Regions from separate parts of the Glutamicibacter sp. BW78 genome, predicted to be linked through region 3. Evidence: riboswitches for the same ligand, from Rfam matches in the RefSeq annotation. Region 3 holds a riboswitch; each other region holds the start of a gene.

Region 1 (4,217 bases), on a different contig from region 3:
CTGCCGGGTTTCCCGCCGAGTGTCCGTCGGCGAAGAACACGGCATCGAAGAGGCCGGCCTCGGCGGTTTGGGCCAACCGTTCGTAATGCTCGATGCTGCCCAGTTGCTCAACCGCAGAGTCCGGGTGGCGCCACGCTGCCTGGTGGTGCCCGCAGGCGTTGAGGAAGGCGTTGAAATGTAGTTGGCGTGGTGCCGTTTCGGCTGTGTTGATGGGGTGTGTGCTCATCTCTAGTTCATCACCAGTCCGCCGTCGACCACCAGATTCTGCCCGGTGACCGCACGGGCCCAGGGGGAAGCGAAGAACAGGATGGCGTCGGCGAATTCGGCCGGTGTGGTGACCTTGCGCAAGGGGGTGGAGGAGGCGATGAAGTCGAAGACCTCTTCGGGGGTCGCGGCGCTGGCGTCCGTGGTGCGTAGTAGACCACCGGAGACCATGTTCACCGAGACCTGGTGTTGGCCCAGGTCGGCGGCGAGTGTTCGGGTCAGGGCCAGCAGGGCGGCTTTGGAGGCGGTGTAGTCGTGGTACGGGACCACGGGGTTTTGGAAGAGGTTGGTGCCGATGTTGATGATCCGCCCGAAGCCCTGTTTACGCATCCCCGGCAGCGCCGCCTGGGCGGTGTTCAGTGCGCCGCGAACACTACCGGAGAACTGGGTGGTGAACTCCTCCCAACCAATCTCTGCGGCCGAGGATCGGGCCTCGCCATTGAAGGAGAAATCGGCCAGCGCGTTGTTCACCACGGTGGTCACGGGGGAACCGAAATGGGCCTGGGAGGCCACGAGCATGGCGGTGACCTGCGCCGGATCGGTGACATCTGCCTGGACTGCCAGGGCACGGTCGGGCCCCAGACCGGCAGCAAGTTTCTCGGCGGCTTCGGCGGACTGCCGGTAGTTGATGACGACGCGGGCGCCTTGTGCGGCGAAGGCCTGCACGATATGACGGCCCAAACCGCGGGCGCCCCCGGTGACAAGGACAATCTGGTCTGAGAGGTTCATTTGGTCTCGCTTTCATGGCTGCCGAGGGCAGGTGGTGGTGGAAATGAAGGGGATCGTTGCGGGCAGCATCGCCCGGGGGAGAGAGGTGAGGGCCCCGTGAGACACGCGGGGAGCACGGTGGTCGTGCTGTGGTGTCCGACGGTGGAGAGCAGGCTGCGCAGGAGAGGTTTCAGCTGGGCCGCAGCTGGCGGGCAGAGGCTAAACCGCTGGCCGAGAGACGGCACGGCAGGATGCGGAGCGCCAGGGTGGACGCAACCAACGCATGGCGACATCGGGCCGTGGGGTGGCGGTCCGGCAGGACCTTCCAACATGGAGGTTTAGGTGAAGAAGCACCTGCAACATCCCTTCGCTAGTTCGAACTAGATCAGGTTCAACGGGTGTTCTCTCAGCCAGAAATCATGGCACCCCGTGTCACTGCACCACACCCTACACACTTCACGCAGCGATTCGACAACTTCGTGTCCACGTGTACAGTCTGTGCTGAACACGGGAGTCCGGTGAGCCGGGCTGAGAGGAAGCTGATCAAGCTTCGACCGTCGAACCTGATCTGGGTCATGCCAGCGCAGGGAGGCAAAACTCTAAATCCCGTGCCCTGTTCACTCAACAGAAGGGGCACGACAGTGCACTCAATAACGCCGCCATCCACCACGCCACTACCGGCGCGACGACGCTTTTCCTTCGACCTCAAGGACCTGGTGCTCATCGTGGTCCTGGGGGTCGTCTTCGGATTCCTCTACTGGGCGTTGGTCCAGGCATCGGCCGGGCTGACCCTGCTGATGGGCCCGTTCGGGGACCTCTCCTCGCATCTACTCTTCGGCGGGTGGCTCATCGTGGCCCCGATCGCCGTCGCCATCATCAGACGACCCTTCGCCGGGATCCTCGCGGAGGTCATTGCCGGTGGGGTGGAGGTCGTTTTCCTCGGCTCGACGGCAGGACCCATGCTTTTCCTGGTGGCCGCCATCCAAGGTCTGGGCAGCGAACTTCCCTTCGCCCTGCGTCGCTACCGGTCTTTCAGCTGGCTCACCTACGCTTGCTCCGGACTACTCGGAGCAGGATTGGCCTTCGCCGTCTCGGCCTTCCGTTTCGGGTGGTACGGCCAGGATTTCTTTGTCATCCGGCTCATCGTTCAACTGCTCTCCGGGCTCATTCTCGGCGGTCTCCTGGCCCGCAAGACCGTTAACGCCCTGGCTAAAACCGGCGTCGTGGACAACTACGCCATCGGCCGGGACCAGCCAACCGCCGAGGGAGCATGAAACCGGCAAGCACGCCGGTAGTCGTGCTTGAGAACGTGACCGTAACCTACCCCCGAAGGCAGGTGCCGGTCCTGGATCGGGTGACCTTGAGTCTCGAAGCAGGCGAACAGGTCATCATCCTGGGGCCCTCGGGGGCCGGAAAGTCGACGCTTTTAAACCTGATGACCGGGGTCATCCCGCATTCGGTGGCGGCACGGTTCACTGGCCGGGTCCTCGTCGCTGGTCAGGACACCGCTCACACCGGCGTCGCCGAATTGTCACGGACCGTCGGCGTCCTGGCCCAGGACCCCGAATCGGCGATGTGCATGCCCGATGTGCAGCGGGAGATCGCCCTTCCACTGGAGAACCATGCGGTACCCCCACGACAGATCGAGGGCCTGATCGATGAGGTGCTGGAACAGGTCAACGGAGCCAGCCTCAAGGACAGGTCAACACGGCAACTCTCCGGTGGCCAAGGTCAACGGGTTGCCTTGGCGGCCAGTCTGGTCGTGGAGCCGCCGGTGCTGCTGCTCGACGAACCCACCTCGATGCTTGACGCCGAAGGCATCTCCTCGGTGCGCCGGTCCATCGACCGGGCGGTGCACGACCGTGGCCCCGCCGTGGTGCTGGTGGAACACCGCATCGACGAGTATGCGGGAGCCGACGGTGTGGCGGGGCTTCCCGGACGGGCCATCGTGCTCGACGCCGAAGGGGCCCTGATCGCTGACGGCCCCACACGGACCGTGTTAAAACAATCGGCACGCCAGCTCGTGGACGCCGGGTGCTGGACACCGTTGGAAACCGAGCTGCAGGCTGCATGCGGCACCGAAGGCGGTTTGGCATCGCCCATCGTCCGCGAAGAATTGCTGCACTGGGCGGAGGGCCAACCAACGGTTCCGCAGCCGACGCAGGCCACCGACAGCGTGGTCCTCTCAGCCCGGGGCCTCTCGATCACCCGGGCGCCAATCCCTGCCCGGAAACGACGCCGCGAACCCGCGGTGATCAGCCCCCAACTTGAAGGCATCGACCTGGAACTACGCTCCGGGGAGATCGTCGCCCTGTTGGGCGCCAACGGGACGGGCAAGACCAGTCTGTTGCTCGCGCTCGCCGGGCTGCTGCAACCACTTGCCGGCACGATATCGGGGGACCGCCCCGGGCTGGTGTTCCAGAACCCCGAACACCAATTCGTGGCCACCACGGTCCGAGAAGAAGTTGGCCATGGCCTGCCGGCGCTCATCAATGGTCGTCCTGCCCAGGAGAAGATCGATGACCTGCTGGCCGAACACCGGCTGACGCATCTGGCCGCGAGCAACCCGTTCCGACTCTCGGGCGGGGAAAAGCGGCGGCTCAGCGTTGCGGCCATGCTCGCTCATTCCCGCAACGTCCTGTTGGCCGACGAACCGGGTTACGGGTTGGACCGGAAAGCCACCATCTCGATGATGGGAGCCTTCCGGGACGCGGCGGCCGACGGACAGTCGATCCTGTTTTCCAGCCACGATCTACGCAGTGTCGCGAGCCTGGCCCACCGGGGAATCGTCATCGCCGAGGGCACCATCATCGCCGACGGGCCGATTTTTGACGTGCTGGGCGACCGAGACGTCTTGGCCAGGGCAGGGATCGTGCTGCCCCCGCTGCTGGACTGGCTGCTGGGCCTCGGGAAGAGTCCGGAGCAGATCAAGAACATCCTGGATGCTCTGGATCGCGAAGTTGCGCCTGCGGCACGGATGCAGGTGCCCTCGTGAGCGCGGCCCCCTTTCCGTGGGTGGTCACGACCACGCCCTTGGGCCGTCGCAACCCCACCATGAAGCTCGCCCTGCTCTTCGTGGTCTCCTTCGCCTTGCTCTTCGTCTTCGACCCGCTGACCCCGGCCCTGCTCTATCCGTTGGCGCTGGCCGCCGTGCTGATCTGGGGCCGGCCCTCGCCCCGGATGCTGCTGCTGGCCCATATCCCGTTCCTGGGTTTTGCCCTCGGGATGCTCATGATCAATGCCAT
Region 2 (4,217 bases), on a different contig from region 3:
TCGCGCAGCAGCAGCGCCAGTTCCTTCCACGTATTGGCGTCCTGGCCGAACGTCGGCTCATCGAGGATCAGCAGTCGCGGTCGGGCCGCGAGCACCGTGGCCACCGACAACCTGCGCTTTTCGCCTCCCGAGAGGGTGAACGGGTTCGCGTCGGCCAGATGCCTCAGCCCCAGCCGGTCCAACAGCTCATCGACCCGTTCGGTGATGTGCGCGTCGGTGTACAGCCGGGTCTTCGACCCCGGTGTGCGGGCATGCCGGGGGCCAAAGGCCAATTCCGCGCGGACGGTGGTGGTGACGAACTGGTGTTCGGGCTCCTGGAAGACGGTGCCGATCCGCCCCACGAGTTCCCCGGCCCGCCACGTGTAGGGCCGGTCGGGGTGCACGGGTTCGGTTTCCTCGGGGAGGTCCTGGGCACCGGAAAGGGCAGGCAGTGCCGCGACGCTGCCCCGACGTTCGGGCAGCAGCCCGGCCAGAGTCAGGGCCAACGTCGATTTGCCGGCCCCGTTGGCTCCGGTGATACACAGCGCCTGACCGGCGTCGATCCGCAGGTCCAGACCCGACACGACGGGGGCACCGGAGGCTGTTCTGGATACGGCCAGCCTTCGGGCGCTCAACAAGCCGGCGGCCGGTTCTTTTGCCGGGGCCCGTGCGGGCAGTACGGGCGTGTGGCCGGGGACCCAGATCCCGGCGTCGATGAGCCGTTCACGGAGGGGGCCGGGAGCGAACAGCCTGGCCGGTGCGCCCTGGTAGGCCACACCGCCGCCGGGCTCCAGCACGATCACCCGATCCACGGCATCTGCCCAGGCGGTGAGCCGGTGCTCAACGATGATCATCGTTGCTCCGCTGGCGCCGAGTGCCTCGAGCACTGCGTCCCGCACTTCCAGCACCCCGTCGGGGTCGAGATTTGCTGTCGGCTCATCCAACAGGACGAGTCCGGGGCGCATGGCCAGGATCCCGGCCAGGGCCAGGCGTTGCTTCTGCCCTCCCGACAGGGACGAGGTGGGGTGGTCCAGTGGCAGGTCAAGTCCCACCGCCTGCAGGGATTCGCTGACGCGGGGCCAGATCAGCTCCGGGTCCACCGAGAGGTTCTCCGCGCCAAAGGCGACGTCGTCCCCCACCCGGGCCTGGACGACCTGGGTTTCGGGGTCCTGCTGCATCAGACCGGTCCGGCCGCGGGCTGCCGCAGCCGGTAAACCGTCAATCAGTAGTTCCCCGGCCGAGGCGTTGTCCTCGTCATCCTGCAGCACCCCGGCCAGGGCGTGCATGAGCGTCGATTTTCCGGCGCCAGAGGGGCCGACGAGCAACACTTTTTCCCCGGCCTGGATGTCGAGGTCCAAACCCAAGACTGCGGGCGTCTCCCGCCCGGCGTGCTGCCATCCCCAACCGCGGGCGCGGACCGCAGCAGCACGGACGTCGCCGACCCCGGCGGCCGGTGGAGAGCCGCGGGTTCCGGTCGGTGCATCAGAGGTCATCGATTCACCCTAGAACCCGTTCCTGGGCGGCCTTCCGCGAAGCCATCGAGGACAACGCCCCGGTCCGTGAGAGCGCGCGCGTCAGCGCCCACGACCCCAGGCCGGCGATGATCAGCCCCGAAATGGCCATGAACACCACGTAGGCCAGTTTCATGCTCGCCGTGTATTCGGGGAACCAGGAGAAGACGAAGGCGTCGTTCACTCCCCCGAAGATCCCGGTCAGCATTCCGGCGAACAGGGCCACCGGCAGCGACCAGCGGCGGTAGAGCAGCAGCGCAAAAACGATTTCGGCGCCGAGCCCCTGGATGATTCCCGAGGCCCAGACCGTCCAACCGTATTCCGATCCCAGCAGCGAGGAAACGACGGCCGCGACCATCTCGCAGAACAGTGCTGCGCCTGGTTTGCGGATGATCAGGGCCCCCAGGACCGCGGGGAAGAGCCACATTCCGGCCAGCAGGGCCGATGAGGGCGGGAAGGCGACGAAAATGACGTCGAAGACGTGGTGGGTGGTGTTCCAGGCCCAGAAGATCACGCCGGAGGCCACGGCGATGACGGAGGCCACGACGATGTCCACGACCCGCCAGGTGTATCGGGCGGTCGGTGCCGCCGAAAGGGTGCTGCTCATAGGGTGTTCCTCCTTGGTTTCAAGGAGGGGAGGACTCCGCGGCGGATCCGCGTGTCCTGAGATTCTCGACTCCCTTCGCCGGTACGAGCCGGAGCAGGTTCGAGGGTCTGCGGTGATCCGCACTCTCAGCGTCGAAGTTTCCGGCCGTGGCCGGGCGACGACGCTCCCCTGTCGTAGGTCATTCAGTGGGGCCCAGTCTACAGCGCGTTATGCTGGGCAGGTAATCACCTACCGACGGGAGAATCGTTCGTGAACGCATTATTGAAGATCGTCGGCACGGTCGTGTCGATCGGCGCCGGTTTTGTCGGCGGCAAGCTCGTGGACACCATCTGGTACAAGGTCACCGGAGAGAAGCCCCCGAAGCCGAACGACAAGGAAGCCCAGGCCGAGGCGTCGATGCGTCATGCCCTCGGGTTCGCCGTGGTCTCCGCAGTCGTGGCCGCAGTGATCCAGGTTTTGACCAACCGTGGCACGCAGAAGGCCATTGCCCGTTTCAACCACACGGCCGACGAGGTCTGACCCCTCGTTAGCGACCTTCGTCCAGGCGACGCTGGGCCTCGGAGACCACTTCATTGAGGTCATCGAGGACCAGCGTCTCCTGTTTAAGGTGTCTGGTCCGGTACCCGGCACGGCCGACCATATGTGCTGTCACCGGTGCGGTCAGCAACTGGAAGAACCAGGCCAGCAACAGCACCGGCACGGCGGACCAGGCCCTGATCTGCAGGGCGACGGAGAGCAGCATCAAGAATAATCCGAGGACTTGCGGCTTGGTGGCCGCATGCATGCGGGAAAAGAGGTCGGGGAAACGCAGCAGACCGATGCCTGCGGCGACGGACAGCAGGGCGCCGAGGATCATGCAGATCGCGACCATCCATTCCAGGACGAGGTCCAGCGTCCCGCCGTCGGCGAGGCCAAACACGATCATGGGGATCTCCGATCGGTGACGTAGCGCGCGATGGTGACCGAACCGATGAAGGCCACCAGGGAACCGACGACGATGAACACGATGTGGTTCAGATGCCGGTTCACGACCATATCCACGCAGAGCCCACACAGGATGATGATCAGCAGGACATCCAGGGCCAGGGTCCTATCAAGGATCGAGGGGCCCCTGGCTAGCCGGATCAGGGCCATGACGGCGCCGAGGGCCAGGGCGATACCGGCCACCCACGCGGCAACGAGGATCATGGTTGCTCCTTCATCGGTCGGTTCGTTCGTTCTGCGACGTCGGGCCCGTCGGCACCTTCGGCATTGAGTGCCTCCAGTTCCTCCCGGCTGCCCATCATCCGGATGATCCGGGCTTCGATGGCCCTGACCTGGCGCCGGAAGTCTTCGGCCTCCTGCACCGTATTGATGTCCAACACGTGAAGGTAGAGCGTGGAGGTTGTCCTGTCGATTTCCACGACGAACGAACCCGGGATGAGGGTCAGCACATGCCCCAGGGCCGTGGCCATCAGGTCCTCCTGGCTGCGCATGCGGATACCGATGACCGCGTTGCGCACCTTCGGCCCGCGGCGCAGCACGACCAGTACCACCTGGACGCTCGCCCTGACGATTTCGCGCAGGAACAACAGCGAGAACACCAGGGCCTGCCAGGGGTTGAAGCGGCCGCTGAGCTCAACGGGAGGCAGTTTGAAGGTCATCACCACTGCCAGGGCGATCAGGAACCCGAAGATCAGGTTCCCCGGGCTGAAGTCCCGCCAGAGGGCTCCCCAGACGAGGACCAGCCAGATGATGAGGGGAAGTTCGATGAGGAAGCGGGCGCGCCGGCGTCGTGCTCTGGCCCGGGCGCTGCGGGCACTGGTGAGTAGTTCCGAGGGGCGGGCGGGGCGGGGATGACGGTGGGGGCTCATTTTCCGCCTCCCGCCGGGGAGTCGCCGAGAACTGCCTCAATATAGGGGGTGCGTTCGAGCATCTGCTGCGAGGCCTGGTCGGCCAGGTCGAAGAGCGGGCCGGCGAAGATGGTCAACGCCATGCCCAGTGCCACCAGCACCCCCGTGGCGAAGACCATGGTCGGGGGCAGTACCGCCGCATCCCCCCGTCCGCTGAGGCGGTGCGGCAAGGTCTTGACCCCTGTCGCCCCGATGTCCGGGCGGCGGGCTTCTTCGGCGGCAATGAGC
Region 3 (4,217 bases):
CGACGACGTTGTTCCCTGCCCACCGGCTGCCGTGCCGACTGCACGGTCACCTGTGCTGGAAGACAGTATGCTCCGGAAGGCGCTCACGCATGGTCTCGATGGCTGCTGGATTCGCGTCCACGCAGACGAACCGCCGATCCAACTGGGTTGCGGCAGCGCCGGTAGTGCCTGAACCGGCGAAGAAGTCCAACACCCAGTCTCCCGGACGGCTGCTGGCGGCGATGATTCGGCGCAGGATCCCTAGCGGTTTCTGCGTGGGATAGCCGGTCTTCTCCTTGCCGGTGGGCGAGACGATGGTATGCCACCAGACATCGGTGGGTAGCTTGCCACGGGCCGCCTTCTCGGCGGTGACCAGCCCGGGGGCCATATAGGGTTCCCGGTCGACTTCGACGGAATCGAAGTGGTAGGTGGACGGGTTCTTGACATACACCAGGATGTTGTCGTGCTTAGCCGGCCACCGGCTCTTGGACCGGGCACCGTAGTCATAGGACCAGATGATCTCGTTGAGGAAGCACTTCCGGCCGAAGATCGCGTCCAGCATCACTTTGGCGTAGTGGACCTCCCGGAAATCCAGGTGGAGGTATAACGTGCCGTCGTCAGCTAGCAGCCTCCACGCCTCCAGGAGGCGCGGCTCCAGGAAAGCCCAGTAGTCATCGAAGGCATCATCGTAGCTGTGCAGGGTTCCACGGATGGTCGAGTAGCTGGCGCCCTTGAAACCTACCCGGTCACCCGAACCGTCGGTATTGCGGACCATCGTCGTCGCCTGCCGCGATTGCTGGCGACCGGTGTTGAACGGCGGGTCGATGTAGACGAGAGTGAACGAACCATCGGGCAAGGTGGGCAGGAAATCGGCGTTATCGGCCTGGACGACGAGGTCGGGCCCATCGGGGGACCAGCTGTTCGCGGACCCCACACGGGTGGGGACCCCGGCGGTGTGGCCGGGCTCCCCACCGGATGCCGGCATGGTTGCACCCACAGGTGCTACTCGGACTCGTTGCGGTTGACGACCTCGCCGTGGTGCCGGCGCGTCCGCGAGCGGCGACGACGTGCCGGACGAGCTGCCTCGTCGCTGGTGGGACCGGTCTCGGCGGGCTGGCGGTTCGCCTCGCCGGTTGCCTCGCGGTTGGGGCGGTCGGATCGGCCGTGCCCGCGACCACGACGGCCGGCACCATCTCCGCCTGATTCCGAGTCGCGGCCGCGTCCGCGACCTGCATCGCGCCCCGAACGGGACCCTGATCCACGGCCCTTCTCACGTTCGGCCGGACGCTTGCCGGTTTCGCCGAGATCCTCGAGCTTCTCGCCCGACAGGCCCTGGAGCTTGCGCTGGTTGCGCGGCAGCCGACCCTTGGTCCCGGCCGGGATATCCAGATCGGTGTAGAGATGGGGTGAGGAGGAATAGGTTTCCACCGGTTCTGCCTGATCCAGTCCCAGCGCCTTGTTGATCAGGCCCCAGCGGGGGACATCGGACCAGTCAACGAACGTGATCGCCGTACCCTTTTTCCCGGCACGACCGGTGCGACCGATCCGGTGAAGGTAGGTCTTCTCGTCCTCGGGGCACTGCAGGTTGATCACGTGGGTGACGTCCTCCACATCGATGCCGCGGGCGGCCACCTCGGTGGCGACCAACACGTCGACCTTGTGGTTGCGGAAGGCCCGCAGTGCCTGCTCACGGGCGCCCTGACCGAGATCCCCGTGGATCGCACCGGCGGCGAATCCGCGGTCGATCAGTTCCTCGGACAGTTTGGCTGCCGAGCGCTTGGTCTTGGTGAAGATGATGGTGCGTCCGCGACCTTCGGCCTGCAGGACGCGGGCGACCACTTCGTCCTTATCCAGCTGGTGGGCGCGGTAGACGACCTGGCGGATGTCCTTCTTGGTGATGCCGTCGTCCTCGGGGTCCGCGGCACGGATATGCGTGGGGCGGGACATGTAGCGCCGGGCCATCGACACGACGGCGCCGGGCATGGTGGCCGAGAACAGCATGGTCTGGTGCACGGCAGGAATCGCGGCGAGCAGGGTCTCGACGTCGGGCAGGAAACCCAGATCGAGCATCTCGTCGGCTTCATCCAGGACCACGATGCGGATGTTCTTGAGGTTCAGGTGCTTCTGCTTATGCAGGTCGATCAGACGCCCCGGGGTGCCGACCACCAGTTCGACGCCGGCCGTCAGCTGTTCGATCTGCGGCTCGTAGGCCCGGCCGCCGTAGATCGTGGCGATGCGTGCGTTGCGCTTGGTCGCTGCCTTCTGGATGTCGGCGGAGACCTGGTTGGCCAGTTCACGGGTCGGGGCCACGATGAGAGCCTGCGGGGCGCCGGGGCTGGGCAGCTTGTCATAGTCGGGATCATCCCGGCCGATGACGCGTTGCAGGGCAGGAATACCGAAACCGAAAGTTTTGCCGGTACCGGTTTTAGCCTGTCCGATGATGTCGTGGCCGGCCAGGGCGACCGGCAAGGTCATCGCCTGAATCGGGAAGGGGTGGATGATGCCGGCATCGGCCAGGGACTCAACGATGTCCTCCCGGACACCGAAATCGGCGAAGGTCTGTTCGGGCAGTTCGTGCGGGGCATCCTCGGAGGCGAGGAGACCGTCGACCGGAAGCTCGATGGTTCCGGTGTCATCGGTCAGTTGTTGCTCAGTTTTCAATGAAATCTCATTCGTTTAGGCGCCGGGGCTCGGTGTGCTCGACGTCCTCTGAAAACGGAGAGCGGAGTCCACCGCAGCAGCGGCGCGTCCAGCGGAGCCGATCGCGGGCTAACCAGCGCGAATGAACGCGCAAAAGGTGCAGGTTCGCTGGGAATTCCTGCCAAGTAAATGCGTCTGGTACGACCGGGCATCCTTGTCTACCCCCTCAGTCTAACGTGCCGCGACATAAACACCGCCCCGGGACCTGGCCGCGCGTGGTGTGAGTTACGCTGGAGCCGAACCACGGGAGCCCGCAGACGGGCTGAGAGGGTGCTGCCGCCGTAGAACGGCTCCGAGCGCCGACCGAGAGACCTGATCCGGATCATGCCGGCGGAGGGAAGGTAGCGAAGCATGCATTGTGCCGTCATCGGTGCCGGGATCATCGGCTTGTCGATTGGCTGGGAACTGGCCCGCAGCGGATACCAGGTCACCGTGATCGACCCGGCCCCCGCAACGGGGGCCACCCACGCCGCGGCCGGAATGCTCGCCGCCGTCACCGAATTTCATTATCAGGAACGCGAATTGCTCCACCTCTCGGTTCCTGCTGCCGCAGCCTGGCCACAGTGGGCCCAAGCAGTGGAAACCGCCAGCGGACGGTCCACCGGCTTCGAGGCCTGCGGCACGCTGGTGGTCGCCGCCGATGCGGCCGACCGTGCCGACCTTTCGGTGCTGGCCGAAGCCCAACGCGCCGTCGGACTGGGAATCGGGGAGCTGGGAACTGCTGCGGCCCGCGAAATCGAGCCCCTGCTGGCCCCCCGGTTGGCCGGCGCCTTCCACGCCCCCGCGGACGCCAGGACCGACCCGCGTCGCACCGCCGAAGCCCTGGTGGCCGCCCTCGAGTCCGAACCCGGGGTGGCCTTTTACCGCCAGCGGGCGACCGCCGTCGTCCAGGGGGAGCGCGGGCCCACGGTGCAGACCGTCAGCGCCGACGGAGAACTGGCCGAAATCGAAGCCGATGAAGTCATCGTGGCCACCGGAACAGGAAGGATCGGCGAGCACGGGGCGCCGGGGGAGGGCCTGACCGGATTGCCAGCGATCCTGCGGCTTCCCGTGCGCCCGGTATTCGGCGACGTCCTCAGGTTGCGGCCCACCGCCACGGCCCCCCGTCCGGCGGGTTCCACGGTGCGTGCGCTGGTCTCCGGACAGCGGGTCTACATCCTGCCGCGTCGCGACGGTGAAGTCATCGTGGGCGCCACCGAACGCGAAGATGACCAGGCCGGAGTCAGCGTGGAGGGGGTGCACCGGTTGCTGCGTGATGCGCTGCGTGTCATGCCTGCCCTGGCCCACTACGAATTGGTGGAACTGACGGCCCGCGCCCGTCCCTCGACTCCCGATCACTTGCCGTTGCTCGGACGCATTGGCCCCGGATTGATCGCCGCCACGGGATTCCACCGCCATGGTGTCCTGCTCAGTGTGGCGGCTGCGGCGGCAGTCCGCACGCTACTCGCCCCGGCGCCCGAGGCCACCGCGCCACGTTCGCCCCCGACCATCCTTGACCCGACCCATCTGGCATCCTTCGACCCCTGGAGATTCTCATG
Region 4 (4,217 bases), on a different contig from region 3:
TCGAGTTCATCGGCACGGTAGAGGGCACCTTCGAGCCAGCCACGGGCCAGACGCAGGGCATCTCCCCAGTCCCCACAGCCGGCCCAGAGGGTGGCCAGCGCCGCGGACAGCGAGCAACCGGTCCCGTGGGTGTTCGGGGTATCGATGCGCGCACCCTCCACAGCGGCGAGGACGCCGTCGGGGCCGACCAGGGCATCCGGGCATCGATGGCCGGAGAGGTGGCCCCCCTTGGCCAAGACCAGGACCGAATAGCGTTCCGCCAGACGGGTCGCCTGGTCCACGACGTCTTCCCACCGGGTTGATGCCGGTTCCCCGAGCAATACCGCCAACTCCGCGATGTTCGGGGTCAGGACATCGGCCAACGGGAGCAGCCGACGCAAGGCCGCCTCGGCGTCGTGCTCCAATAAGCGGTCTCCCGAGGTGGAGATCAGCACGGGGTCCACGACGACGGCGGTGCCCGGGCGGGCGCCCAGCCAGGAGGTGGTGGCCTCGATGACCTCGGCGGTGGCCAGCATGCCGATCTTCACCGCATCGATGCGGACATCGGCGGAGACCGTCTCGAGTTGTTGGGTGAGGAATTCCGCCGGCGGGGTATGGACCCCGGTGACTCCTCGGGTGTTTTGGGCGGTCAGGGCGGTGATGGCGGCCATACCGTAGCCGCCGCAGGCGGCGATCGATTTCAGGTCGGCTTGGATGCCCGCCCCGCCGGAGGGGTCGGCACCGGCGATGGAGAGGATGTTGGGGATTCTCGAGGCGCTCATGCGTTCACCGTCCGTGATGCCCGGGTCCATTCATCCACCAGCGCCGCAGCAGCATCCCGGGGGTTCTCGGCGGAGCAGATGGCCCGCACGACGGCCATGCCGATGGCCCCGGCGGCGTGGGCCTCACCGGCATCGCCGGAACCCAGCCCGCCGATCGCCACGCAGGGCAGCGGGGCCTGGGAGATCAACGAAGTCAGGCCGGAGAACCCCAGGGGAGTCGGATGATCCTTCTTGGTGGGGGTGGCCCGCACGGCGCCGGTGCCCAGATAGTCGATGGTGCCCGCCGGCAGTGTGGACACTGCAGCGAAATGCTCCTCGGTGCTGGCGCTGAGCCCCAGCACGGCGTCGGGTCCGATGAGGGACCTGACGAGTTCGACCGGTAGGTCCTTCTGTCCGATATGGACCCCGTCCACCCGGATCCCTGCGGCGCGGCCCGCCAGGTAGACGTCCACCCGGTCGTTGAGGAGCAGCAGGGCTCGGTCGGCTGTGTGTTCGGCGCAGGCGGTCGCCTCGGCCAGGAACTCGCGGGCCGACAGGTCCTTGCACCGCAGCTGGATGGTCCCCACACCGGCGGCGACGGCGTCGGCCACGATATCCGCTAGTGGCCGTCCCGCGGTGCTGGCTGAGTTGGCGACGAGGTAGATCCCGGTCCCGGGAGTCGGCGTGCTCATGCGATCACCGCCGAAACAGACGGGTCGGTAGGTGAATAGGTCAAGGTTTGCGCATGTTGGTGCATGGGCGACATCCCTCCGCTAGTACGAACTAGATCAGGTTCTTGCCGGGTATGTTCTCAGTCCGCGCCGGTGGCGGACACCCCGTGTCAGTGATCGTGAGCCTACAGTCCCCCGCCGGGGGCGGCAAACCCGTTGGATGCCCCAGGGACCGTCCCCGCGCTAGTGTCGTACCCATGGCCACGAATCGACGCTCCCGTTCCTCAGCAGTTGCCGCGCCTATCGTGCAGGCGGGCCCCGAAGCCGAACTCCCGGCCACCGCGGCCCTCAGGCTCCGCGATGCCTCCGATTCTCGGCTGGCCCATCCGAGGAGGTTCCGCAGTGCCCAGCTCAAGGCCCTCGAACGCCTCATCCAGGATCATGAGCAGGACCTATGTGACGCGTTGATGTCGGATCTGGGTAAACCGGCGGCCGAATCGCGGTTGACCGAAGTGGACCGGGTGAAAGCCGAAATCGATCATGCCCAGTTATATCTGGGCGACTGGATGGCCGATGAGCAGGTGAAGGTTCCGCTGTCCTTGCAGCCGGCGTCGGCTCGTGTGCAGGCACGGCCCTTGGGTATGGTTCTGGTCATCGCTCCATGGAACTACCCGGTCCTGCTGCTGTTGGGACCGCTGGTCGGTGCCCTGGCGGCAGGGAACACCGTGGTTCTCAAACCCTCCGAACTGGCTCCGGCCACCTCCGCGGTGATGGCCTCCCTCATCCCGCAGTATCTGGATCGGCGTGCCGTTGCCGTCCTGGAGGGGGCAGCCGAGACGACAGCTGAACTGCTGAAGATGGATTTCGACCATATTTTCTATACCGGAGGCGAGCGGGTCGGGAAGATCGTGGCCCGGGCCGCCGCCGAAACATTGACTCCGGTGACCCTCGAGCTGGGTGGCAAGAGTCCTGCGGTGGTAGCGGACGGGAACTTCGCCGCGATTGCCCGGCGGCTGGCCCACGGGAAGTTCATGAATGCCGGACAGACCTGTGTCGCCCCGGACTACGTGTTGGCGGTTGGGGCCACGGCGGCGGCCGAACTGGAAAAGCAGCTGCCCCGGGCGATCGCCGCTTTCTATGGCAAGGATCCCTCCGGCAGTAAGGACTATGGACGCATCATCAACGCCTCGCACTTCTCTCGGCTGGCCTCCTTCCTGGGGCAGGGACGCGTGGTGGCCGGTGGATCCAGCGATGCTGACTCGAGGTACATCGCGCCCACGGTTCTGGCCGACGTCGATCCGGCGGCGCCGGTGATGACGGAGGAGATCTTCGGTCCGATTCTGCCGATCATCCAGGTCGACCGTTTCGACGATGCCGTGCGGTTCATCAACTCTCGGCCCTCGCCGCTGGCCGCGTACTTATTCAGTGAGCGCCCCCGCCTGCACACGTCTTTCGAGGATCAGGTGCGGGCCGGCGCCATCGCCCATAACGTGTGCAGCATGCATCTGGCCGTTCCGGCGCTACCCTTCGGGGGTGTCGGGGCCTCGGGGACGGGGAACTACCACGGCAAGTTCGGGTTCGACACCTTCAGCCAGCAGCGTCCGGTGCTATCCAAGACTGCCCGGGTCGACACCCTGAAGGCCATCTACCCGCCGTTCGGCTGGGCCAAACGGAAGATCATGCGTTCGATCGGCTGAATCGATCGGGCCACGTCCATCGAGAACACATGAAAGACCCGGCCCACACTGCGCGTGGGCCGGGTCTTTCGTTACGGAAAGCGCCGTGGCGCCTGCCGATTAATCGTGACTACTTCTCGGTGAGTGAATCCACGTATTCCTGGTTCTCGGAGATCCACTTATCGACGATCGGCGCATAATCGTCGGTGTCGGTGTCGTTGAACATCGCATTCTCCAAGGAGAACAGCTTCTCGTCGTCGATCTTGAAGTCGTTCAGCCACTCGGTCAGTCCCGGGTAGTTTTCCTCGAAGTCCTTATTGCCATAGGAGGTGATGGTTTCGGCCTTGCCCATGGCACCCTTCGGGTCCTTCAGGTCCTTGATCGGGAACTCATCGTAGGCCCAGTGCGGACGCCACAGGGTAACAACGATATCGTCGCCTGCCTTGGTGGCCTTCTTCAGCTGGCTCAGCATGGCTGGGGTAGAGGATGTCTTGAAGTCCATCTTCTCCAGACCGTAGTCCGGGATGGCGTTCTCCTGGGTGGCCTTGGTCAGGCCGGCGCCCGGGTCGATGCCGTAGATCGTGTTGCCGAACTTATCGGCGTTCTTCGCCAGCTGATCCAGCGAATCGATCGGGGCGTCCTCGTTAACGGCGATGGTCAGCTTGGCATCGTCGTACCAGGTGCCCAACTTGGTCATCTTGTCGCCGTACTTTTCCAAGTAGTCCTTATGCGTCAGCGGCATCCAGACGTCCATGGTCAGGTCCAGGTCACCCGAGGCAACGCCCGAGAAGACCGGAGCGGCGTCGGCGTCAGTAAGTTCGACGTCGTAGCCCTTCTTGTCGAGGATCTGCTTCCAGAGGTTGGAAACGGCCACTCCTTCATCCCAACCGGCCATGACGCCGATGTTCAGTGCGGCCTTATCGCCGTTTTCCGGCGATTCGGGGGCCGCGGAGCCGTCGCTTCCGGTGTCGCCGCTACCGCAGGCGGCCAGGGCGAGGGAGGCCACTGCGGCCAGCCCCATCATCGATGCGAGTTTCTTTTGCATTACTTGTTCCTTTCTTCGCGCCCCATATCCGGGGCGTAGGGTCTTTAGGCGTTCTTGGAGGGCACGTTCGATTGTCCGAAGGAGG

Evidence for each region. A riboswitch is a leader RNA that binds a small molecule or an ion and turns the genes downstream of it on or off. The one in region 3 is predicted to bind thiamine pyrophosphate.
Region 1: another riboswitch for thiamine pyrophosphate. It lies ahead of CIK75_RS07935 (ECF transporter S component); the one in region 3 lies ahead of thiO (glycine oxidase ThiO).
Region 2: another riboswitch for thiamine pyrophosphate. It lies ahead of CIK75_RS06450 (ECF transporter S component); the one in region 3 lies ahead of thiO (glycine oxidase ThiO).
Region 4: another riboswitch for thiamine pyrophosphate. It lies ahead of thiE (thiamine phosphate synthase); the one in region 3 lies ahead of thiO (glycine oxidase ThiO).

What each region holds. Positions count from the first base shown of each region.
Region 1 covers NZ_NRGU01000031.1:260,408-264,624, reverse strand. Annotated here, with positions in the region: gene CIK75_RS07945 (LLM class flavin-dependent oxidoreductase) at 1-226, opposite strand, end outside; gene CIK75_RS07940 (3-oxoacyl-ACP reductase) at 229-993, opposite strand; TPP riboswitch at 1,318-1,412, opposite strand; TPP riboswitch at 1,470-1,579, shown strand; gene CIK75_RS07935 (ECF transporter S component) at 1,614-2,246, shown strand; gene CIK75_RS07930 (ATP-binding cassette domain-containing protein) at 2,282-3,967, shown strand; gene CIK75_RS07925 (energy-coupling factor transporter transmembrane component T) at 3,964-4,217, shown strand, end outside.
Region 2 covers NZ_NRGU01000030.1:421,397-425,613, forward strand. Annotated here, with positions in the region: gene CIK75_RS16645 (ATP-binding cassette domain-containing protein) at 1-1,472, opposite strand, end outside; gene CIK75_RS06450 (ECF transporter S component) at 1,477-2,097, opposite strand; TPP riboswitch at 2,151-2,277, opposite strand; gene CIK75_RS06455 (DUF4235 domain-containing protein) at 2,347-2,616, shown strand; gene mnhG (monovalent cation/H(+) antiporter subunit G) at 2,624-3,022, opposite strand; gene CIK75_RS06465 (monovalent cation/H+ antiporter complex subunit F) at 3,019-3,285, opposite strand; gene CIK75_RS06470 (Na+/H+ antiporter subunit E) at 3,282-3,950, opposite strand; gene CIK75_RS06475 (Na+/H+ antiporter subunit D) at 3,947-4,217, opposite strand, start outside.
Region 3 covers NZ_NRGU01000038.1:449,978-454,194, forward strand. Annotated here, with positions in the region: gene CIK75_RS12410 (site-specific DNA-methyltransferase) at 47-964, opposite strand; gene CIK75_RS12415 (DEAD/DEAH box helicase) at 982-2,640, opposite strand; TPP riboswitch at 2,913-3,036, shown strand; gene thiO (glycine oxidase ThiO) at 3,031-4,217, shown strand, end outside; gene thiS (sulfur carrier protein ThiS) at 4,215-4,217, shown strand, end outside.
Region 4 covers NZ_NRGU01000039.1:409,642-413,858, forward strand. Annotated here, with positions in the region: gene CIK75_RS14750 (bifunctional hydroxymethylpyrimidine kinase/phosphomethylpyrimidine kinase) at 1-761, opposite strand, end outside; gene thiE (thiamine phosphate synthase) at 758-1,432, opposite strand; TPP riboswitch at 1,489-1,589, opposite strand; gene CIK75_RS14760 (aldehyde dehydrogenase family protein) at 1,669-3,108, shown strand; gene CIK75_RS14765 (glycine betaine ABC transporter substrate-binding protein) at 3,218-4,132, opposite strand; gene CIK75_RS14770 (proline/glycine betaine ABC transporter permease) at 4,177-4,217, opposite strand, start outside.